DNA from 3 places in the Parabacteroides sp. AF19-14 genome. Region 3 is predicted to be linked to each of the others. Evidence: riboswitches for the same ligand, from Rfam matches in the RefSeq annotation. Region 3 holds a riboswitch; each other region holds the start of a gene.
What was found. A riboswitch is a leader RNA that binds a small molecule or an ion and turns the genes downstream of it on or off. The one in region 3 is predicted to bind thiamine pyrophosphate.
Positions count from the first base shown of each region.

Region 1: another riboswitch for thiamine pyrophosphate. It lies ahead of DWX33_RS11160 (TonB-dependent receptor); the one in region 3 lies ahead of DWX33_RS09870 (sulfide-dependent adenosine diphosphate thiazole synthase).
Region 2: another riboswitch for thiamine pyrophosphate. It lies ahead of thiD (bifunctional hydroxymethylpyrimidine kinase/phosphomethylpyrimidine kinase); the one in region 3 lies ahead of DWX33_RS09870 (sulfide-dependent adenosine diphosphate thiazole synthase).

Region 1 is NZ_QTMJ01000009.1:143,330-151,500, reverse strand. Features, by position in the region: gene DWX33_RS11160 (TonB-dependent receptor) at 13-2,211, opposite strand; TPP riboswitch at 2,254-2,364, opposite strand; gene rimP (ribosome assembly cofactor RimP) at 2,602-3,069, shown strand; gene nusA (transcription termination factor NusA) at 3,074-4,339, shown strand; gene infB (translation initiation factor IF-2) at 4,360-7,281, shown strand; gene DWX33_RS11140 (CvpA family protein) at 7,284-7,775, shown strand; gene sufB (Fe-S cluster assembly protein SufB) at 7,806-8,171, shown strand, end outside.
Region 2 is NZ_QTMJ01000001.1:64,266-72,436, reverse strand. Features, by position in the region: gene cobM (precorrin-4 C(11)-methyltransferase) at 1-1,181, shown strand, start outside; gene cbiD (cobalt-precorrin-5B (C(1))-methyltransferase CbiD) at 1,181-3,115, shown strand; gene DWX33_RS00295 (BamA/TamA family outer membrane protein) at 3,268-4,497, shown strand; TPP riboswitch at 4,601-4,698, shown strand; gene thiD (bifunctional hydroxymethylpyrimidine kinase/phosphomethylpyrimidine kinase) at 4,693-5,541, shown strand; gene DWX33_RS00285 (thiamine phosphate synthase) at 5,534-6,130, shown strand; gene DWX33_RS00280 (thiamine phosphate synthase) at 6,121-6,849, shown strand; gene thiC (phosphomethylpyrimidine synthase ThiC) at 6,861-8,171, shown strand, end outside.
Region 3 is NZ_QTMJ01000008.1:11,159-19,329, forward strand. Features, by position in the region: gene DWX33_RS09855 (efflux RND transporter periplasmic adaptor subunit) at 1-996, opposite strand, end outside; gene DWX33_RS09860 (DUF6769 family protein) at 1,075-1,479, opposite strand; gene DWX33_RS09865 (hypothetical protein) at 1,550-1,969, shown strand; gene DWX33_RS09870 (sulfide-dependent adenosine diphosphate thiazole synthase) at 2,026-2,796, opposite strand; TPP riboswitch at 2,859-2,955, opposite strand; gene DWX33_RS09875 (ParB/RepB/Spo0J family partition protein) at 3,046-3,570, opposite strand; gene DWX33_RS09880 (DUF3440 domain-containing protein) at 3,554-4,855, opposite strand; gene DWX33_RS09885 (hypothetical protein) at 4,852-5,256, opposite strand; partial or broken gene DWX33_RS09890 (glycoside hydrolase family 3 N-terminal domain-containing protein) at 5,342-7,671, opposite strand; gene DWX33_RS09895 (AAA family ATPase) at 7,730-8,171, opposite strand, start outside.

The sequences.
Region 1 (8,171 bases), on a different contig from region 3:
TTGAAAATTAAGTTAGAATTTGAAGGTGATCCTGGCCATGGCGTTCGTGCCGGCTTGGGTGAAATAACCGTCATCCTTTTTACGTGTGCCGTTTTCGATATACGAGTATACCCATGCGTTGGTCTCGTACTTCTCGTTGAAGAGGTTGTTGATAGTCACGTCTAGGGTTATTTCTTTCATGAACTTAGGCTGGAAGGCGTAACCGATACGTAGGCTATTGATAAAGTAGGGATCGATGGAACGATCCTTGCTGCTTGAATTGTCTATGTATTGGCGGCCTACTATTTGTGAGTTGAAACTCGCGATAAACCCTTTGTAAACGAAATCGAACATGCTGTTCGCTATTAGATTGGGTGAGAAAGCTATATTCGTTGTGCCTAGATCATTGATCTCTTGTCCTCCGGTATCCCAATTATCCACGTATTCCACGAAATGCTTGATTTTATTTTGGCTGAGGGTTACGTTCGCGCTCCAATTCAGCCAAGAGGTGATTTGTACACCTCCGGTAAGCTCGATACCCATTCGGTAACTATCCTTTATATTGGAAGTGAGGGCCTCGCCGATCTCGCTGATCTTGCCGGTCAGGATCAATTGGTTGTTGTAATCCATGAAATAGAGATTGGCTCCAAACCGGAAACGGTCGTTACCAAAACTATAACCGGCCTCGTAATCATATAAGGTCTCGTGGGTAGGACGTTCCTCGGGGCCTGCCTCCGTGAAATTGTCACGGTTCGGTTCCCGGTTAGCGACGGAGAAAGAGACGAAGGCGTTATGGCCATTGTTATGGAAGTTTATTCCGGCTTTCGGGTTGAAGAAGTTCCAGTTCTTACGAATGTCCAGTCCTTCCCCGGCTTTGTCATCGTTTCCCTTAATGGTGTAATGGATCCCACGGTATTGTAAGTCCAGATAGCCGGTGAAAAGAGGGGAAAGACGTTGAGTCAATTTAGCGTATGCGTTGTAGTCTAATTTCTTACCGGTATTGCGATAATATTCGTAATCCGGTTGTGGCAAGACGTTTGCGCTTTTGGTCCACATTACCCGGCCAAAATGATCGCCTACATAGTTGTTGACGGCGGTTCCCAGCGTAAGGCGGGTATTGTCACGTTGATAGTTTGCGCTATAAACGGCTCCATAGAAATAATTGTCGAGCCATTTACGGCGCACAAGGTCCGTCTTTTTTACGGTATTACCCTCCGGATCGATATATTCCGGTAGTTTATAACTGCTGAATTTGGCTTTCGATTTATAATCCTCGTAATATCCGTTACCATCGGTGTAATGAAGGGTCAGGTTCATATTCCAGAAATCTCCGATACGCTGGCTGGCCATTAAATGGTAGTTGTGTTGCCAATAATTATCCGTCTGATTGTTATAAAACTTCTTCACTCCATCTTCCTCATATTCTCCGCATGGATTATAGCTACGATCTGTGTCAAGTAAATAAGACGGAACACCGTTCCATGCTTGATAGGTCTTCTCGCTGTTCCCGAAGGCTTGGAATTTAATCAATGTATTATCGGCATAGAAAGCGGCGGAGGCATAGTAAGAACTCATACGGGCGGAGGCACGATCGATAAAGCCGTCGCTACGGATATTGGAGTAGCGGGCGTCGAAAGCGAAATGATCGTAAAGTAATCCGGTGCCGCCTTTTACCGTATGTTTCAGCGTACCGAAAGAACCTGCTGATACGGAATATTCGCCGTAAGGCTTTAAGGACGGTTTCTCGGTCTGCATGGCGACCGTAGCGCCAAAAGCCGCAGCTCCGTTCGTAGAGGTTCCGGTGCCTCGTTGGATCTGGATCGATTCTACCGAGGAAGCTATATCGGCCATATTAGCCCAGAATACGGTATGAGACTCGGAGTCATTAACCGGTACGCCATTGATCGTGATATTGATACGGTTCGCATCTGTACCCCGGATACGAAAACCGGAGTAACCGATACCCGTTCCGGCATCCGAGGTCATGATAACAGACGGGGATTGGGAGATAAGGAATGGGATACCTTGCCCGTTGTTCCGGCTGCTTAGTTCTTGTTTGGAGATGTCGCTATAAGCTACCGGGGTCTCTTTCCCGACTTTGGTAGCGGTAATAACCACTTCATCTAAAGATACGTCTTTTGAGATTTTCAAGGAGTCGACCGGACTGGGCATTTGTGCCTTGGCGGTTGTAGCCAGCAAGGAGCCGGCCAAGATAACCAATACATTTTTCATCTTTTCATCTTTTTGCTTTAAAACTAAATAGATGAATAGAAAGGATCGGAGAAGCATGAATCCCTACGACAGCATTACCTGTACAGGTTCTATGGGTATGATCTCAGCCCGCTCCTTTCATGAAGGATTTTGCGAGCACCCCTTCGTATTCGGCAGCAAAGATAGGCATAAAAGTGTTAATAAATATTACTATCAATGGTAAATCGGATTTCTATAGATATTAATTCTGATTACTATCGATCGTAATCCGGTTTGTGTCGTATTAATTTTTTCTGCAAAAAGATGAGGATATTTTGAGAACTCATTGATTTTTTGTATATTTGCGGGCGATTAAGTGAAGTTGAGGAGGGGGCGGGCAGTCCCCTTCTTTTGTTCTTAACAGATATGTGTATGATAGAAAAGAAAGTGGTAAGCCAATTAGTAGAGGAAAAACTAGCCTCTTCAAGCAATTATTTAGTAGACGTAGTGATTAAACCGGGGAACCTGATAGTCGTTGAAATTGATAACGATGAAGCGGTAAGCATTGATGATTGCGCTGAGTTGAGCCGGTATTTGGAGGAGCATCTGGATCGTGACGTTGAGGACTATGAGCTGGAGGTTGGCTCCGCCGGCATTACTTCTCCTTTTAAGGTACTTCGCCAATACGTCAAGAACATCGGAAACGAGGTGGAGATGCTGTTGAAAAACGGCTCGAAGCTGACAAGTGTGTTGAAATCTGCCGACGAGAACGGTGTGGTTGTCTCTGTTGAGAAGAAGGTGAAACCGGAGGGCGCTAAGCGGAAGGTAACCGTGATAGAGGATGAGTCGTATACATTTGATGAAATAAAATATACAAAATACTTAATAAGATTCAAGTAAGATTATGGCCAAGAAAGAGGAAACAATCAGTATGATTGACACCCTTGCGGAGTTCAAGGAGTTGAAGAATATCGATAAAGATACGATGATTAGCGTTTTGGAAGATTCGTTCCGCAACGTGATCGCCAAGATGTTTGGCACGGATGAGAACTATGACGTGATTATCAATCCTGAGAAAGGTGATTTCGAGATCTGGAGAAACCGTACGGTTGTGGCTGATGATGAATTGGAGGATGAGAACTTGCAGCTTACGTTGACGGAGGCCCGTAAAATCGACGCCGACTGTGAGGTGGGCGAGGAAGTGACCGACGAGGTGCATTTCGCGGACTTCGGACGTCGTGCGATCTTAAACTTGCGCCAGACTTTGGCTTCAAAGATACTTGAATTGCAGAAAGACAGCTTGTACGCTAAGTATAAGGATAAAATCGGCCACATCATCGCCGCTGAGGTTTATCAGGTGTGGAAGAAAGAAATCCTGTTGCTGGATGACGATGGTAATGAGTTGCTACTGCCGAAATCCGAGCAAATCCCGACCGATTTCTATCGTAAGGGAGAGACCGTACGTGCGATCGTTCAACGTGTGGATAACTATAATAACAACCCGAAGATCCTTCTTTCCCGTACGGATAAGGTCTTCTTGCAGCGGTTGTTCGAGTTGGAGGTTCCGGAGATTAATGACGGCTTGATTACGATCAAGGCGATCGCCCGTATCCCGGGAGAGCGTGCCAAAGTGGCTGTCGAGTCATACGATGACCGTATTGACCCGGTGGGTGCTTGCGTAGGTATGAAAGGCTCTCGTATTCACGGAATCGTTCGCGAGTTGAGAAACGAGAACATTGATGTGATTAATTACACCTCAAATCTCTCTTTGTTTATCCAGCGTGCTTTAAGCCCGGCTAAGATCTCTTCTATCCGTGTAAATGAGGAAGAAAAGAAAGCTGAGGTTTATCTACGTCCGGAGGAGGTTTCTTTAGCGATCGGTAAGGGTGGTCTGAATATTAAGTTGGCTTGTATGTTGACTGAGTATACGATTGACGTATTCCGTGATATCGAAGGAGCGGACGAGGAGGATATCTACTTGGATGAGTTCTCCGACGAGATCGACAGCTGGGTGATCGACGCACTGAAGAATATAGGATGCTATACGGCGAAGAGCGTCCTTGCTATGAACCGCAATGAGATTATTGAACGTGCCGATCTGGAAGAGCAGACCGTGGACGATCTTTTAGCTATCTTATCCGCGGAATTTGAAGATGAAGGTAACGAATAAGTATTACGACAAAGTTAGATATGCCTATAAAATTAATTCAAGTACAGAGAAAATTGAACGTGGGAATCAACACGGTGGTTGAGTTCCTGCACCGGAATGGGTTCTCGGTTGAGGATAATCCCAACACGAGGATCAGTGATGAACAGTATGCTTTGCTCGTAAAAGAGTTTGGAAAGGATCTGCCTGAGAAAGATCGTAATTTTGCGGCGGATCGTGCGCAGAAAGAGGCTCCTTCTGTGAAAGAAGAGAAGACTGCGGAAATAAAGACAGTGATACCGGAAGAATTCAGGCCTAAGATCGTAATGAAGGGTCATATCGATTTGGATGGTGGACAACATAAAAAACAGCAGGAAGAGCCGAAGGCTAAAGAGGAGCCGAAGGTGAAAGAAGAGCCTAAGGTAAAGGAAGAGCCGAAAGTGAAGGAAGCGCCTGCCGCTCCCGCTGCTCAAGCTCCTGTTAAACCCGCGCAGCCTGCGCAGGCTCCCACGGAGAAAAAAGAAGAAAAAGTTATAGTAGTGGAAGTGGAAAAAGAAAAAACCGTAGAGAAGCAACCGGTTGTTGCGGAACCTAAGGTGGAAAGTGTGAAACCGGAACAGGAAGTAGAGAAGACCGAGGAAAAAGACGATAATCTTTTCCGTTTGAACTCGGTTAAATTGGAATCAAAGATCAAGGTAACCGGTAAGATTGACTTGGATGCGCTTAACCAATCGACTCGTCCGAAGAAGAAAACGAAGGAGGAGAAGCGGAAAGAGCGTGATGAGAAGCAAAAGTTTAATAACAATCGGCCGGGTAATAATAGCAACGGTCCGGGCGCTCCTCATAAGAGTCCGAATTCGCCTACTTTGATTAAACCGAACGCTCCCACCAAACCGGGTGAGGAAGGTGACGCTAAGAAGAAGCGTAAACGTATCAAGAAAGATCGAGTAGACGTGAATAATACGCCGGGTACGAATTATCCGCGCCCGAATCGTGACGATCGTCCGAATAACGACCGTAAGCCTCGCTTGAAGAAGCCGGTGAAAGCGGAAGTTAGCGAAGAGGATGTTCAAAAGCAGATCAAGGAGACTTTGGCTCGCTTGACCAACAAGAATAATAAGAATAATAAGGGGGCTAAATACCGTCGTGATAAACGTGACGCCGCTGTGAAACGTGAGCACGAGTTGATGGAACAGGAAGAACTGGAAAGCAAGGTATTGAAGCTGACCGAGTTCGTTACGGCCAACGACTTGGCGAACATGATGGACGTATCTGTAACGGAGGTTATCGGTACTTGCATGAGCATCGGCCTTATGGTTTCGATCAATCAGCGCCTGGATGCGGAGACGATCAATATCGTGGCTGAGGAGTTCGGTTATAAGACTGAATATGTAAGCGCGGATGTTGTCGAGGCGATCAACGCTGATGAGGAAGATGATAACGAGGAGGATTGGGTAGCCCGTCCGCCTATCGTAACGGTGATGGGACACGTTGACCATGGTAAGACTTCTTTATTGGATAATATCCGTAGCGCGAACGTAATCGCCGGTGAGGCCGGTGGTATCACGCAGCATATCGGAGCCTACAACGTGAAGTTGCAGAATGGCCGCCGTATCACGTTCTTGGATACTCCGGGTCACGAGGCGTTTACCGCTATGCGTGCCCGTGGCGCGAAGGTGACGGATATCGCGATTATTATCGTGGCCGCTGATGATAACGTGATGCCTCAGACGATCGAGGCGATTAATCACGCTTCGGCTGCCGGTGTTCCTATTGTTTTCGCTATTAATAAGATCGATAAGCCACATGCTAATCCTGAGAAGATCAAGGAGGAGTTGGCGAATATGAATTACTTGGTGGAAGACTGGGGGGGTAAGTACCAGAGTCAAGAGATCTCCGCTAAGAAAGGTATCGGTGTCGAGGAGTTGTTGGAGAAGGTACTGTTGGAGGCCGACCTGTTGGATTTGAAAGCGAATCCGAAAAAACGTGCGGTTGGTTCTATCATCGAGTCTTCTTTGGACAAGGGACGTGGCTATGTATCTACCATATTGGTGGAGAACGGTACGTTGAAGATGGGAGATATCGTTTTGGCGGGAACTCATCAAGGACGTATCAAGGCGATGTTCAACGAGCGTAATCAACGGGTGGAGAAGGCTGGTCCTTCCGAGCCGGTATTGATCCTCGGTTTGAACGGTGCTCCTCAGGCCGGTGATACATTTAATGTATTGGAGACTGAGCAAGAGGCGCGTGAGATCGCTAACCGTCGTGAGCAATTGCAGCGTGAGTTAGGTCTTCGTACGCAGAAGATGCTTACCTTGGATGATATCGGACGTCGTATCGCCGTGGGTAACTTCCAAGAGTTGAACGTGATCGTGAAGGGTGACGTGGATGGCTCCGTAGAGGCTTTGTCCGACTCCTTGATCCGTTTGTCTACCGAGGAGATTCAGGTGAATGTAATTCATAAGGCGGTTGGCCAGATTTCCGAGTCGGATGTGGTTTTGGCGGCGGCTTCGAACGCTATCATTATCGGATTCCAAGTTCGTCCGTCTTTGCAAGCACGTAGAAACGCCGAGAAGGAAGGTGTAGAGATCCGTTTGTACTCTATCATCTACGATGCGATCGAGGAGGTGAAGAGCGCTATGGAAGGCATGCTTTCTCCGGAGATCAAGGAGGAGATTACCGCTTATGTGGAAGTTCAGCAGGTATTCAAGATCACCAAGGTCGGTACGGTTGCCGGATGTATGGTTAAGGAAGGCAAGATCAAACGTACGAACAAGATCCGCTTGATACGTGACGGTATCGTTATCTATGCCGGCGAGCTAGGCTCTTTGAAACGTTTCAAGGACGATGCGAAAGAGGTCGTGGCTGGCTTGGATTGCGGTTTGAATATTACGAACTTCAACGATATTCAAGTGGGGGATATGATCGAGGCTTACGAAGAGACTGAAATTAAGAAGACGTTATAACGATGAACTGGTTGGACATTACATTGCTATGTCTGGCAGGGATAGGATTTGTGAAAGGCCTGTTTGATGGAATCATCAAACAGGTTGTTTCGCTTATAGCCCTAGTGATCGCGATCTTTTTCTGCGGAAAAGCGGCGGCTTGGCTGAAAGGATATATCTTGGCGTTGGGTTGGTTTCCGGAAGAAGGGGTTACGATCTTGAGTTATATAGCGGGTTTTATCTTGATTATGGGGGTGTTTATTCTAGCGGGAGAACTGGTTACCAAGGTGGTAGGGGCGACACCGTTGAGCGTTATCAACCATTTGTTTGGTGGTTTTTTCGGGTTGCTGGTCGTTTTGGTCTTTACCAGTTTGCTGTTGAATGCGCTGGAGTTCGTGGATCGTGGATCGGTCTTGATTCATCGCCAATCAAAGATAGAATCTCGTTTTTATTATAGCGTGAAGCAAATAGTACCAACAATTTTCCCACATAATTTGTTTTCATTAGGAGAATGAAGGGCTTTTATCAATGGTTAATTTTTAATTATGCAGGATTCAAATCATATAATTAATGAGGTAACGAGCGGAGATTATAAATACGGCTTCGTTACCGATATTGATACGGAGGTGATCCATCGTGGATTAGACGAGGAGACGGTCCGTATTATCTCTGCCAAGAAGAACGAGCCGGAATGGTTACTCGAGTTCCGTTTGAAGGCTTTTCGCCATTGGCAGACGTTGGAGATGCCTACATGGCCTCACTTGAATATCCCGCCGATCGATTATCAGGACATTATCTATTATGCCGCCCCTAAGAAAAAAGAGGGACCAAAGAGCTTGGATGAGGTAGATCCTGAGTTGTTGAAAACATTCGATAAACTGGGTATTCCTTTGGAAGAACAGAAGCATTTA
Region 2 (8,171 bases), on a different contig from region 3:
CCATCCCTACGATCACCTATATACCGAAAGTCCTCCACCTAGGAATGGGTTGCCGCAAGGATATGCAAGGCGATCCTACGGTCGTTTACGAACATATTAAAGATGTATTGCGTGATAAACGCCTATATCCGGAAGCTTTGGCGGATGTAAATACAATCGATTTGAAGAAATGCGAACCGGTGCTGACATTATTGGCTTATGGAGTTATGGAATGCCCTTTCCACACCTATACATCGGAGGAGCTGAAAGATATCCCGGTACCCAATCCCTCGGAGAAGGTACTGGAGGTAACCGAATCCTCAAGTGTATCGGAAGCTTCCGCCATTTATGCGGCTCATGGCGGTCCGCTTTTGGTCGAGAAGCAAAAAGCGGATTTAGGGAAAGGAAATGAATATACCTTTGCCGTAGCGTTAGATCGGGCGGCCTGCCGCAAGGGACATATCGAGATCGTAGGAGCCGGTCCCGGCGATCCGGACTTGATCTCTATCCGCGGACGGCAAATGTTGGAGAAAGCGGATTTGATCCTGTATGCAGGAAGCCTCGTCCCGAAAGAACTTACCTTATGCGCGAAGGCAGGCGCTACGGTGCGAAGCTCGGCGGATATGAATCTGGAAGAACAGTTTGCGTTGATGAAAGAGTTTTATGATAAAGGATTGTTTGTCGTTCGTTTGCACACGGGCGATCCTTGCATCTATGGAGCTATTCAAGAGCAAATGAATTACTTTGATCAATACGGGATGGATTATCATATCACTCCGGGTATTTCCTCTTTCCAAGCCGCCGCCGCCGCTCTTTATTCCCAGTTCACGATTCCGGAGAAAGTACAAACGATCATCCTCACTCGTGGCGAAGGACGTACGCCCATGCCTGAGAAAGAGCAACTGCACAAACTGGCTCAAAGCCAAAGTACGATGTGTATCTTCTTAAGCGCCGGTGTCGTAGAGAAGGTCCAAGAGGAATTATCGCGACATTACGCTCCAACCACTCCGGTAGCCGCTTGCTATAAATTGACATGGAAAGACGAGCGGATCTACCGTGGGCAACTGAAAGATCTCGCGAAAATCGTAAAAGAGAATCATCTTACACTGACAACATTACTTGTCGTCGGGGATGCCATCGATAATCGCAAGGGTCTATCCCGCTTATATGCGGATGAATTCAAACATCTTTTCCGTAAGTAATGATACTGATCCTTGGAGGAACGACAGAAGGCCGTGTGGCTGTGCGGGTAGCGGACGAGGCAGCCGCTACCTATTACTATTCTACGAAAGGAACTTTGCAATCCATTGAATGCGCGCATGGAATCCGTTTGACCGGAGCCATGAATGCGGAGGAAATGGAGTGTTTTTGTCGTGACCACGCGATTAAGCTATTGATTGATGCGGCACACCCTTTCGCTCAAGTGTTACACCAAACGATCGAAAAAGTATCGAAATGTTTACAGATTCCGGTGATCCGTTACGAACGTCGGTATCCACCTCGTGATGAGGACTTGATTTGGTGCGATAGTTATGCAGACGCAATTCACCAAATGGAAAACAAAGGTATCCAACGGCTACTTGCCCTCAGTGGCGTGAACACCCTTGCCCCGCTCCGCCCTTATTGGCGATCGCATACCACTTGGTTCCGTATATTGGAGCGGGAGGAATCTTTGTCGTTGGCCGAGAAGCAGGGCTTCCCCCAAGAACGTCTGGTTTTCTATCGAGAAGGTGAGGATGAGTTAAAGTTGTTGGAGCAACTCCATCCGGATGCGATCTTGACAAAGGAAAGTGGTTTCTCCGGCTATTTTACGGATAAAGTGAACGCTGCCCGCCAATTCGGAATACCAGTATTTGTCGTGAAGCGTCCCGCATTACCGGAAACTTTCTACCGAGTGTATGGTGAAGACGGATTGCGCAAACAAATCGAACGCCTATTACCCGAATTCTTTCCCTTGAAAAGCGGATATACGACCGGAGCTTGTGCTACCGCCGCCGCAAAAGCCGCTTTATTGGCCTTATTATCACGGAAGGAACAAACAGAAAGCCAGATAACATTACCCTCGGGAGAACAGATAACGTTGCCGGTAGCCTATACCGAATGGGCCGGGTGTTCCGCCACCTGTACCGTGATCAAGGAGTCTGGGGATGATCCGGACGTGACGAATCATAGCCGGATCCGGGTTACTGTTCAATTATCTCTCGATGCATCCGGTTGTGCCATCGCCGTGGCAGAGTCGTGCCACGGTGATGGCACAGCTGTGCCAAGCCGATGGCACAAGCGTGCCACGGTAATGGCACAAGAAGAATATTGTCAAGAAACAGAAAGCGACGATACGGGAAGAGTCATCTTCCTAGCAGGTGAAGGAGTCGGAACCGTGACCCTTCCGGGACTCGGCTTGAAAGTCGGCGGCCCGGCTATAAACGCCACGCCCCGTAAGATGATCCGGCAAGAGCTGATTCCACTCCTGCCCTCACCCGATTCCGTCGCTATTGTCACGGTCTCGGTTCCCGGTGGCGAGGAGTTGGCGAAACGTACCTTCAATCCGAAACTTGGAATTATCGGGGGAATCTCCATTATCGGGACATCCGGAATCGTGCGTCCTTTCTCATCGGACGCTTTTATCGCCTCGATACGGAAAGAAGCCAGTGTCGCCAAAGCGATAGGTTGCGAGACGTTGGTTATTAATTCCGGGGCGAAGAGTGAACGCTACCTTCGGAGCTTATACGCTTCTTTGCCTCCACAATCATTCGTCCATTACGGGAACTTTATCGGAGAGACGCTAAAGATCGCTGCCGATTTAGGTTTCAAGCAGGTTATCTTAGGTATCATGATCGGCAAGGCGGTGAAACTTGCGGAAGGTTTCCTAGATACACACAGCAAAAAAGTCGTCATGAACAAAGGCTTCCTTCAAGATGTAGCGAAAGAAGCGAAATGCGAGGAGGCGACCGTAGATGCAATCAATCGGATTACGTTGGCCCGTGAATTATGGGAGCTTCTTGCGGAAAAAGAACAAAATCGTTTCTTCCCATTACTTTTACAAAAATGTAAATCGTATTGCGCTCCTATCCTTCCCGACGGCGAACTAACCTTGCTGTTAATATCCGAAGAGGGCAAGGTCTTGTACCAATCTTAGCTGTAGAGACGCAGCACGCACGCTACGTCTCTACACCCCCCAGACTGTAATAGCATTTCTTTTTAGCTGTTTATTCTTTTTTATTAGGGATTCTTTAAGAATACATATTAGGAGGATTTCGTACTTTTGCCCTCTAAATATTGATTAAAATAATGTTTAGATATCTTTTAATTTATATGGCCTGCCTTCTATTCGCCTTTTCCGTAAAGGCGCAAGGTATTTCCAATGACACGATTCCGAAAGAAGTGCTGATGCTGGACGGCAAGCCTATGACCGAAAAGCAAATACAACGTTATCATAAACAATTACATAAAGACTCCATACGGGCCAACAAAAGGATCTGGTGGTCTATCCTTGGCGGACCGTCTTACACGCCGGAAGCCTCCTTTGGCGTAGGTGGCGCGGTTTTGGCTAGCTTTCGCTTAAACAAGAATGATACGATATCCCAACGATCGTTTATCCCTGCGGGATTTAACATCACCTTAAACGGGACGTTCGTTTTTGCCGGTGCTGGTACCTTATTCTTCAACGAGAATCGCTTCCGTATTTATATCAGTTACGGTTATCGGAACGAACCTTCGCATTATTTCGGGAAAGGCTATGAGACGATCGAGCAAATCGAGAAGAGCGACTCGACAACGAAATTCCATAAGAGTTCTTTCCAACTATATCCCCGTTTCGTATGGGAAGTTAGGCCTCATTTATATACGGGTCCTCTTTTTGATATTAATTTCAGCAAATCAGATGATATCAACCCGGTGATGGCCGAAGATCCTTATTTCAATAAGTTCAAACGAGATTATGTCAATATCGGTGTCGGCGGCTTGATTCAATACGATACACGAAATGACGTGGCGACCCCAAGTTCCGGTATGTTACTAAGCGCGATCGCTAAAGTGTATGGAAAGTATTTAGGCGGTGCATATAATTATGAGATGTTCGAGTTAGAATACCGCCAGTTCCAGCAAGTATTTCGTCCTCGTAGCACCTTGGCATGGATCGCCAAGACACAAATCGGTGTGGGAAACGTTCCTTTTACGGAGCTTCCTTCGTTTGGCTCTCCTTTCGATCTTCGCGGATACTATTGGGGCAAGTACCGTGACAAGACCATGGCGTATGGGATTCTGGAGTATCGTCATATGTTCGGCAGCGTGGAGAAATATAAGAGCGGTAATTTCTGGGCGAAGTGTGGTTTTGTTGGCTGGGTCGGCACGGGTACGATCGGAAACGCTCCTATCGTAGACTGGAATAAATGGAAGTTCAACTACGGCGTAGGCTTACGTATCCAAATGCAACCCGGCAAGAACTTCCGCCTAGACGTAGGCAAAGACCCGAACCAAAAAGGGATGGCGGTTTATATGAATATGACGGAAGCCTTCTAAAACCAGAAGGCTCCCGTCTACGATTTATGGAAGTATAACCTTGCGTTAAAATTATTGTTTAAAAGCCGGAAATATCTTAATATCGATTTTTTTCACTAAGTTTGCGTCGTCGAAGGGGTGCCATACTATATGGGCTGAGATCATACCCTTACTACTTGATGCGGGTAATGCCGCCGTAAGAAAAACGAATGTTAGATGGATAAAAATGAAATGTACCGTTATCCGGTAGTTTTAACGATCGCGGGCTCTGATAGTGGCGGTGGTGCCGGAATACAAGCGGATATTAAGACTTTTTCCTCGCTGGGGGTTTTTGGAGCCTCGGCGATAACGGCTATAACCGCTCAAAACACACAGGGAGTGCGAGGGATCCAAGCGATCTCTCCCGAGATTTTGAGAGGACAAATCGAAGCTATTCTTGAGGATTTCATCGTAGATGCCGTAAAAATAGGGATGCTACATAACAAGGATGCCGTAAAGGTCGTATCTGAAACTTTATCTTCCTTCCAACAGACTTCTATCATTTTAGATCCAGTGATGATATCCACGAGCGGAAGTAAATTATTGGAGGATGACGCCATCCGAACCATCATTGATGAGTTGTTCCCTAAAGCGACACTGCTTACTCCGAATATTCCCGAGACGGAATATCTTTCCGGTATAAAAATCAATAACGAGGCGGATATCTTACTTGCCGCCCGGAAATTGCAGGAAAAAGGATGTAACGCTCTATTGATCAAGGGGGGGCATATTCCCGGAGTAGAAACGGTGGATCGGTTATTTATCAATGAGAATAATCCGATTTGTCTGGTCTCGCCAACAGTGGAGACCTTCAATACCCATGGAACGGGCTGTACGCTATCGTCCGCCATCGCCGCTTATATGGCACTCGGCCATTCATTGGTGGAAGCCGTACGATTAGCCAAGGAATATATGAATAACGCGCTCGTTCACGGGGCAAATGTATGCATGGGAAAAGGGCACGGACCTGTAAACCACTTCTTCTCACCCTCTGCCCTTCATAAAATCCGATGGAATCATGAATAAGCTGGTCGTAATTACTACACCTTATTTTTTCGCGGATGAAGCTTCTTTGATCGAACTTCTATTTGCGGAAGGAATGTCTCGTTTACATCTACGTAAACCGGATTGTAAACGTGATGAATTGGAGGGCTTATTGGATAACATCTCTCCGGCCTATTACGACAGGATCGTTCTTCATGATTGGTTTACCTTGGCAGAAGAAAGGGCTTTAGGAGGAGTCCATTTGAACAAGAGGAACCCGGAAGCTCCACCTTTATATAAAGGCAGTATAAGTCGTTCTTGCCATAGTCTGGAAGAGATTATCGAGTATAAACCGGTATGCGACTATGTATTCCTTAGTCCGATCTTTCAGAGTATATCCAAAGAAGGATATGGTAGCGGATTCCCCTTAGATGGATTGCGAAATGCGAAGGGCATCATCGATGATAAGGTGATCGCCTTGGGAGGAATCTGCTTACAAACAATAACGAAATTAAGAGATATCCCCTTCGGCGGTGTCGCCGTTCTCGGGGCCCTTTGGGGAAACGATCCCTCCCTTCTTGTTGCGGATCAACTCATAAAACAATTCAAACGATTACAAGTATGGCCTTAAATTATTATTTCGGATATGATGAGAATGGAAGAGTCGGTCGGAGAACAACCGGATTACGCCCTCCTTTTGGTGGGAGTAACCGCTTGATGTTTATAACGCATCGTACACCTAAATATACGGAATGCGACGAGGTACGCATGGCAATCCAAGGAGGATGTTCGTGGATACAATTGCGTATGAAAGACGGGATCTATGAGGATACCGTACGTAAATGTGCCACTATCTGCGCGGACGAATGTGAGCGAATCGTGGATTTCTGCGTAAACGATGATCTGGAAGCCGCCGTGACATGTGGCGCTACGGCTTGTCATCTAGGCAAGAATGACATTCCCTTGGATATCGCTTGGGAAGTACTGAAAGACAAGTTGGACTCCAATGCCATCTTCTATATCGGGGCTACGGCTAACACGTTCGAGGATATCCGGCTGGCCGTAGAACGAGGCGCCTCGTATATCGGACTAGGGCCGTATCGCTTTACAGGTACCAAGAAGAATTTGAGTCCCATCTTAGGTTTGGAAGGTTATCGTAAAATTATCGTTCAATGTAAGGAGGCTGGCATTGATATTCCTATCTTCGCGATAGGTGGTATTACGCTGGAAGACGTAGGCCCTTTGATGGAGACGGGTATAACCGGAATCGCTGTTTCGGGCGCGATTATCAATGCCCCCGATCCCGTGGAGGAAACCCGCCGGTTTATAGAGGAAATCAATAAGTACTAAACTAAATACATATGGCTACTAAAAAGAATATGCGTATTTCCTATCCGTCCTCGGAAAAGATTTATGTCCCGGGCGAGATCAATAAGATCAAGGTTGGTATGCGTAAGATTAAATTGTTGGACACGGTAACCTTGGATGAGCATGGAGAGCGAATCTTCAAGAAGAACAATCCGGTAATCGTTTACGATACGAGCGGCCCGTATTCCGATCCCAAGATATCGATTGATATCGCTAAAGGACTTCCTCGTATACGTGAGGAGTGGTACGGTAAGCGTAAAGATGTGGTTCAATTGCCGGAATTGACTTCCGCTTATGGCCGTGAGCGATTGGCGGACGCGAGTCTGGATTCCCTGCGTTTCCCCAAGCGATACTTGCCTTTCCGGGCTAAAGAGGGTAAGAATATCACCCAGATGTATTATGCGAAGAAGCGCATTATCACTCCGGAAATGGAGTACGTGGCGATTCGTGAGAACCAGCAAATCGAGGCTTTGGGACTGAAGTCGTATATCACGCCGGAGTTCGTCCGCAAGGAAATCGCCGCCGGTCGCGCGATCATCCCGGCGAATATCAATCACCCGGAAGCCGAGCCGATGATTATCGGTAAGAAGTTCTTGGTAAAGATCAATACCAATATCGGCAACTCCGCTCTTTCCTCCGGTATCGACGAGGAGATCGAGAAGGCGATATGGAGTTGTAAATGGGGCGGAGACACGTTGATGGATCTCTCTACCGGCGATAATATCCATGAGACGCGCGAGTGGATTATCCGTAACTGCCCGGTTCCGATGGGTACGGTTCCTATTTATCAAGCCTTGGAGAAGGTGAATGGTAAGGTAGAGGACCTTTCTTGGGAGATCTATCGGGATACGTTGATCGAGCAGGCGGAACAGGGCGTGGATTATTTCACGATCCACGCGGGTTTGTTGCGTAAACATGTGGAGCTGACGGCGACTCGCCTGACGGGGATTGTCTCCAGAGGCGGATCTATCATGGCTAAATGGATGCAGCTTCATGACGAGGAAAACTTCCTGTACACACATTTCGCCGAAATCTGCGAGATACTAAAGGCATATGACGTGGCGGTCTCTATCGGAGACGGGCTTCGCCCCGGTTCTATCTATGACGCGAACGACGCGGCACAATTCGCCGAGCTTCACACGATGGGAGAACTGACGAAAATAGCTTGGGAGCAGTTCGTACAAGTGATTATCGAAGGCCCGGGCCATGTTCCCATGAATAAGATTCATGAGAATATGAAGGAACAACAGTATGCCTGCCATGGAGCGCCGTTCTATACGTTGGGCCCGTTGACGACCGATATC
Region 3 (8,171 bases):
CTCCATCGGCTTTGTCAACAAAAAGATCTCCACGAAAGAACCGGGGATAACCGCTCCTTTATTATCGAACTCGAAAGTCACCGGTACATAGAAAGAGTTCATATCGGAAGCCTTTCCATACGATAACAACCGTCCACGCAAATCAGACAATTTATAGAGAGCGTTATCATACGGAGTCATGAAATTAGCGGTTTGGATCATGGGAAGATCGTTGTAATACCTCTCAGACACGTCCGCACGCAATACCAAACGATTGTTTTGCGAGATCGTAGCCAAAGGCTGGCCTACGGATACATAATCACCCTCTTTCACTTGGATGTTCTTCAAGTAACCATTCAAGGGAGAGACTACAGACACGCCTTTCGCCGTCTGTTTTCCCGCTATCGCCTCATAAGCGACCTTGGCGTTCTCGTAATTCAAGCGGGCCTGCTCGAAATCCTTGGCGGATACGATCTTATCGCCTACCAAGGCTTGCATACGCTCGTATTCCTTTTTCGCCGTCTCATAAGCGAATTTAGCCCTTGCCGCCACGTCTCCATCCGAGAGGGCGTTGGAAGCGATACTCAACACGGCCTGTCCCTTGCGTACCGCCGTACCATCCACGAATGGCAAGCTACCAAACGAGATCACGCCGGGGACGGTAGCGACGATCACGGACTCCTCCCCTTGCGCTGCCATTACTCGTCCGCTCGTCTTAATCACATCCGTGAAAGGAGCGGGATTAACCGTTACGGTCTGCAAACCAACGGCCTCGGCTAAGGCTTTCTTAAAGACAATCTCGCCGGGATGGGTACCACCAGCCTCATGCTCATGGTCATGGCCTTCGTGTTCATGTCCCTCATGATCATGATCGTGATCGTGATCCTCACCTTCATGCTCATGGTCGTGAGCCTCTAATTCATGATTATGCTCATCGTGTCCGGCTTGCGACGCATTTCCCGCACAACCGGCAAACAGGTAAGCGCACATCGCACCTACCAAATATATTTTCTTCATTGTGTAAAAAATCTTGATATCGTTAATAATAAATAGATAGGGGCAAGTCTGTCCTCACCCACTCTCACAAACGAGGTATCAAGACATAGGAGGGGCACGAAGTCCCGAGGCACTCACTATCCAAGTGTCGTGCAGCGACTCAATGTAGGGGGCGTTCTCGTGATCAAGGAGCTGTCCGCAAAACGCCGGTTCAGGTGGATAAATGTAATCAAATAAGACGAGTAACGGCATCAGATGTATATCCACATCTCCATCCATAAAATGAGAAATATGCGTACTGAAATAGGCCAAGTTATGCCCGTCGCAACCGCAATCATGCGTATCAGTGCTTTTATCGCCATGCGCTTGCTCCGCGGTCAAGGATTGATAACAAGGCATCCCGTCCCGGTGATGATGGTGAGGGATAACCACAGAAAGCAATGCCAAGATGCCGGCCATCAGCACCACGTATTGTACAACCCTCTGTTTCATTTTCTCACGCATGGCACAAAGATAAGGATATTTTTCCGTTTTTTACATGAATGTTGTAAGTTTGCGGTAAATAAAAAGATAGATGAAGTTTGGAGTAAATAAAAAGGTATTATTATATACCGCCGGTTGCGTATGGATTTTCGCCGGTATCAATATCTTACGCATCGGTATCGTCACATGGTTAAACGATACCCATTATTGGTTATTCAAGATCGGGGAAGCGACCATCGTTTTCTTACTTTTCTTCAATTTGGTCTTTAAACGGCTTTTCTATAAACATTCCGAACGGATCTCCCGGAAAAACGGGAAACATTGCCCGTTCTCTTTCTTCGACGTGAAAGGTTGGATTATCATGATCTTCATGATCGCTTTCGGGATCACGATCCGTGCGCTCCATTTACTGCCGAATTCTTTCATTTCTGTATTCTATACGGGATTATCCACGGCGTTGATCATAACGGGATTCTTATTCTTGAGACAAGGAAAAACCGTTGGGAATTGAGAATTGAAAATTAAAGATACAACAATCAATAATTTTCAATTCTCAATTCTCAATTTTCAATTCCCAAGTTTTTCGCAGATCAACTCAGCAGCCTTCTTGCCGCTCATCAGCATGCCGCCAAAGATCGGTCCCATACGGAAGCTACCGCTTACGCCGTTAGCGGCCATACCGGAAACGAATAATCCCGGGTAGATCTCCTTCGTGTTCTCCACCGTCGTCTGCTCACCCAGCTCCACATTCAAGGAACGCTCGCCGATCACGCCTCCGGTCGGTGTATTCAATTGGATATCATTCTTACGGGCTACCACACGGGCAATCTCGCAATCATGCCCCGTACCTTCCAAGACAGCCTTTGCCATGATCGTCAACGGATCCACGTGCATCCCCTCACGGATTACCGGAGCCCAGTTCACTACCACACCGGCTACGGCATCGTTATGAAACACCACGTCCTCTACCGAATAGCAGTTAAAGATCGTAGCGCCCGCCTTCGTCGCCTGATAAATCAAAGCGGAAGTGGTATGTACCGAATCCATGATATACGTGCCGTTAGCACCTTCCTTATAGCTTACGCCCAATTCCTTGATGATCGGCATAGCCTCTTCCTGCACCACGATATCGTTGAACATCATAGCGCCGCCCCACATACCTCCACCGGGAGCCAGCTTACGATCAAACAACGCCACCTTCTTACCGGCTTTCGCCAAGAAATAAGCGGCTACGATACCGGAAGGTCCCCCACCCACGATCGCTACATCCACAGACAAGTTGCTCTTCAACTTCTCGAAGTAAGAGTCAATGATTCCACTTGAAACAATCTGTTCCATCTTAATAACTAATTAAAGTTTAAACATCAGGGAGCACATAGAGGTAACGCCCCCTTTATTTCCTAGTTCTACCTTATTTTCCCTTCGCCGGCATTACCCGGATCAGGTTCGATGGGTATAATCTCAGCCCGTATGACTCGGGCACCCCTATGTGAAAAGTCGGGGGCAAATGTACAAAAAATTAGTATATATGTACTCAACAGAGCCATAAAAGGCAAAAAACGCTCAGACAAACAAAATGTAAAAAGTTTAGTCTTCTTCCGACCAGTCATCAGACCAACCGAATTCTTTATCCCGGAATAATTCAGCTAATCCCGAAATCTGCTTGAACCGAAGTAACTCATTTTTATCCATTCCAATATTACGCATGATCCACTTATCAGACATCCCCGATTTGACCAACTCCGTAACAATCTCCGTCATAAGTTCCAAGTTGTGCATCCCTCGAGCCCTGTTATGGCGAATGGTTGAAGCCATTCGGTTTGAAATATCTTTCTCAATCACCGTTACAGGCAACATTCCTTTCTCACGATCATAAATCCTTTGAGATTGCTTCATAACCAGATAACGATGATAACCATCTACTATCTCATATAAATCATACTCTTCTAGATAATAACAGACGCAAGGCATCGTATAGCCATCCTCCCAAATGGAAAGTTCCAATAATCGCATTTCCGGTGGTGCCATGATATTAGGGTTATAGCTGTTGGCTACAATTTTTTCTATAGGGACAGCCCTAACACCATATGCCGGACTAACAAAGTTTCCCATGCTTATAAAAATTATATTTGTCCATTACTTCTTTTCTCATATCCCTCTCTCGTTTTGTCTGGGAAAAACCCATATACTTACATGTATGATCGTTTTTCAAAATACAAACACACATACGTTTGTAAGTAGGGATTTCTTTAAACTCGGGTATATTGATATCATCGATATACTCCATCCGTACCGGTTTCTTATCCGTATGGTAAGCGGTACATTCTTCCACAATGATAGGAATATTAGCCGCCCGTAACTTAGCGATAGTCTCCTCACTGAGGCATCCTCCTTTTTCTCTCCAGAATTTACGGCTGACTCTTAACTTATTCAAATAGTTCTCACAAGTTTCTTCGGGTAAGGTATTTAGGAGAAAATACATATATTTCTCCCAAGAGAACCCGGCTGGGCACTTGATAGCCCTCCATCCCATAGCGGAGGTATTCCCATATATACCGGCAAAGCCAACACCGTTTACACGTCCAACCATCCGTCCCCACATGTCGGGATCGACAACTTTGTAAATGAACAGTGTGGATATCGCTTGGGATATGAATGGGCTCGCCACACGTTGCCGGGACAAAGGCACCCCTGCTTGATAATACAAATCATACAAATGATTATATGGCCAACCGAACTTTCCATTCGCTATCCAGATATCCTGAGTTTTCCAATCATAAATAGGATATGCGTTATATATAGAATAATTCATCCTGCGAGTCCATTTATAATTAGCTAGTTTTCTGTAATTCTTATCACTATGTATGGCTCGCCACCTATTAAAACTCTCTTGGGTACGGATACCAACAAGGCAACATATACGCCGGCCCATTTTCCGTTGATACAACCAAAAAGGGAACATATTCTGAAAATCATAATCCCACATGTCCTCCTTGAAGAAGTCAAAGTCTTTCGCCCGGAGACATGAATGGGGCATCTCTCGAACCCAGATATCCCGGCACTCCTCGCTCCAAGGTCTCCAATATTGTTGAAACATAGATGTACATGTCTGGACTTTAAAAGGAACACAACAATGATAAATATCAAGGATATCGGAATTAGCGGCATAAACCTTTTCCACATATTCGGTCGTCTGGCTGTATTGAACCTCATAATCCATATGAAATACACCTAGTTTTCGTCCCGGAGCGTATCTACGAATATAATCTACACACAAATTCAACAGTACACCACTATCCTTTCCGCCGGAAAAAGAGACGTATACGTAATCGAAATAATCAAAAATGATCTTCAATCTTTTCTCTGTCGCCTCGTACACATCCATTCTTCGCATCATGACTCTACCTCCGGTAAATAATGCATTTTATCATAATTTTTCCACTCAACACATGTCTGGAACTTTTTTTGTGAGAACACTTTTACATGACGTTTATGCACAACAGCCATAAGTGAAGCTTGAGATGAAAAATCCTTTATGACTTCTTCAAGAAGTTCACTCAATACCAAAGGATCATCACCACTCACGAAATAATTGTCTATAGAGTAATAGAGATGTCCTTTTTTTACAGGCATAAAACCAACAACAGCCGTTTCATGAAAGGCTATATACCAAACGTGGCTACGAGATGTTTTAAAAGGGTAATTGTTATTTTGTCGCAAAATGGCTGGATTCATAACCAAAGGCGCGACAAGTTCATATAACAATTTGTCCGTTCCCTGCAATGTCATAATTTTCATGGTCTGCACTTAATAATATTACCATGCAAATTTAGGCATTAAATATAGATACCGTAACCACAGAAACACAAAAATGTAATTTACCCTATTTATATTTAGTCACTCGCTCATCATCGATAACGCCTTTCCAATTCATACCAAAAGCGAAATCATACAGATGGCCCTCGCTGTCCGTATAGCATTTCATATCCCGGGGAACATCCTCGAATTGCTCCTCCACGATACGCATATCTGCCGGCATCTGCAAAGGCAACAAAGCGGAAGGCTCGGCTTTTCCACTGATGATATCCAAGACCGCTTGGTTTTGTACACCGAAGTTCACCAGAATGGCATCCGCCGAACCCTCGAACTCGGACATAATCGTGGGCTTATCCATCTCCAAAGATACGATTACAGGCTTACCTTTCATTTTAGCCTTTGTCTCCAAAACAGAAAGCATATCCTGCTTATTAGCTGTTTTCACGGACTTACCTTTATAAGAACGGTTCGTGAAATTCTCAAACGGATCTCCCCCCGCCAAACTTGGGTTACGGGCATAGGTAGCGGTATAATCATTATACTGTAAACTGATAGGCATATAACCGTTTCCTCCTTTCTCACGATCGGATTTATCATACCCCGTACCACTGATCGGGCTCGTCATAAAGACGATAGCGAAATCCGCCTCATCGGGATTATCAACGACCGTAAAATACTTACGAACCAAATCCAAATTCACCGGATCATCCCTATGAGCCTCGCTAGTCGTTCCGAAGAAACCGACTACCGCCGGATAATAACGTTTCGGAATATACACCTTCATCTCCTTACTCATAGGTAAGGCGTTTCCCTTATTTTTCAGCATCACGACAGAAGCGAGCTGGGCATCGTAAGCCTCCTTCATAAAATCAGGATTCCCTACGATCTTTTGGGATTCGGCAGGGTCTAAATAGGGATTCTCAAATAATCCTGTCCGAAAGATATTCAGTAATAAACGTACGGCAGAAGTCTCGAAACGTTCACGCATGGCGGGCTCTCCCATCTCTTCCACACCCATCTTATAAGCCTCCAATACCGGGCCTTTATCGTTATTACCACCAAACTGATCTACGCCAGCCATCAAAATACGGTAATGCCGTTCGGCAACAGAAAGCTCCTCCGCTCCCCAAGGTTTTCCGGCGAAGGTCTCTATGCCCGTCTCATCACCCGTGATTCCCCAGTCTGTACAAACCACACCGTCGTATCCATATTTCTCACGTAATTGATCCGTAATCAGATAACGGTTGTAACTATTCGCAATATCCGCACCATCCGGATTCAGTCCGACAGAAATCGTATAATAAGGCATCACCGCAGAAGCTTTGCCGGTAGCTCCATCCAATTTAAAGGCGCCTTCCACAAAAGGCTTCTTTTGTTCCTCGATATTCTTTCCGGGGTAAACGGCGTATTTACCATAACCGTAATGAGCATCACGTCCAGCCTCACCCGGTCCACCCCCCGGCCAATGTTTTACCATGGCGTTTACGCTCTCATAGCCCCAACCGTCACGAATCTCTTTCCCACCGGTTGAAGTCTGAAAACCGTCCACATACGCACGAGACATATCCGTAACCAAGTCCGGATCCTCTCCAAACGTACCGCTCACACGGCTCCAGCGGGGCTCCGTCGCCATATCCACTTGCGGGGACAAGGCGGTAGCGATACCTAACGCCCGATATTCAGCAGAGGCGATCTCACCAAAACGTCTCATCATTTCCGGACGGAAAGTAGCCGCCAAACCTAAAGAACCGGGCCATAAGGAGATCTGTCCTCCACTACCAAAATTATACTCTGTATCCGCAGCCGTACCATGGCGAGGATCGGAACTATTATTGGCTGGGATACCGTGACCGATGCCCTCCACTAAAGCTTGCACATTATTATTCCAGCGAGCCGCCACTTCTGGGCTTTGCACTCTCGTAACCAATACATGACGAACATTATCCTCGGTGAGGAATTTACGCTGCGCATCGGAAAGATCGGATGGCTGGGCTCCACTCTCATCAAAAGATTTGCCATTGTAGGTAGAAGTTCCAAACCCTTTCGAGGCACCGGGGATAGATTGATGGGCGCTATAAAGCATCAATCCGGCGATTTCCTCTGTAGATACTGTCCGGCCAAATCAACGGCACGTTCCTCGGGCGTAAGACGCCAATCCTCATACGGATCAAGCCGCCCGTTCCGATTCAGATCTTTGAAGGCATATCCGTCAACAGTAAGAAGTCTCACCCCCGAATTGGCGGAATATCCTAATACAGCTCCTTCTTGCTGGGTAACGATACGGATAGAATCTTTCTCCACCTCCGTCCACTTCGTGCCCGAACAAGCACAGGTGGAAACTAACAAGGCGCCCAACATACCATGGGTCAGCCGAACAGTAATAAAAGGTTTTCGCATACTTTCTTAGTTTTAATAGGTTAATCTCTATTCAATAATGGTTTCTCAAGAATACGATTTATCCGAAATGAGGCGGACGCTTATTCAATCTGCGCTCGATAAAGCTTTTCATAAATTCCACGGTCTCGTCGATCCCTAATACGGATACATCGATCGAGAAATTATAAGAAGAGGCCATTCCCCATGTCTTATTCGTATAATAATTATAGTAAGCCGCACGGGATTTATCAGTCTTCTCCATCATGTTCTTCGCCTCTTCCACCGTCACACCATGCCTTTCCACGGTCTTTTGGACCCGGCTCTCCACTGAACTATGGATAAAGAAGCTCAAACAAGCCGGATTATCCCGGAGGATATAATCAGCGCAACGCCCTACCAAAACACACGACTCAGTCTCCGCCAATTTACGGATAGCGTCACTCTGTATCTTAAAAAGACCGTCATTAGACAAAATATCATTATAAGGCGTAAACATCCCTCCCATAAAAGAAGAATACCCC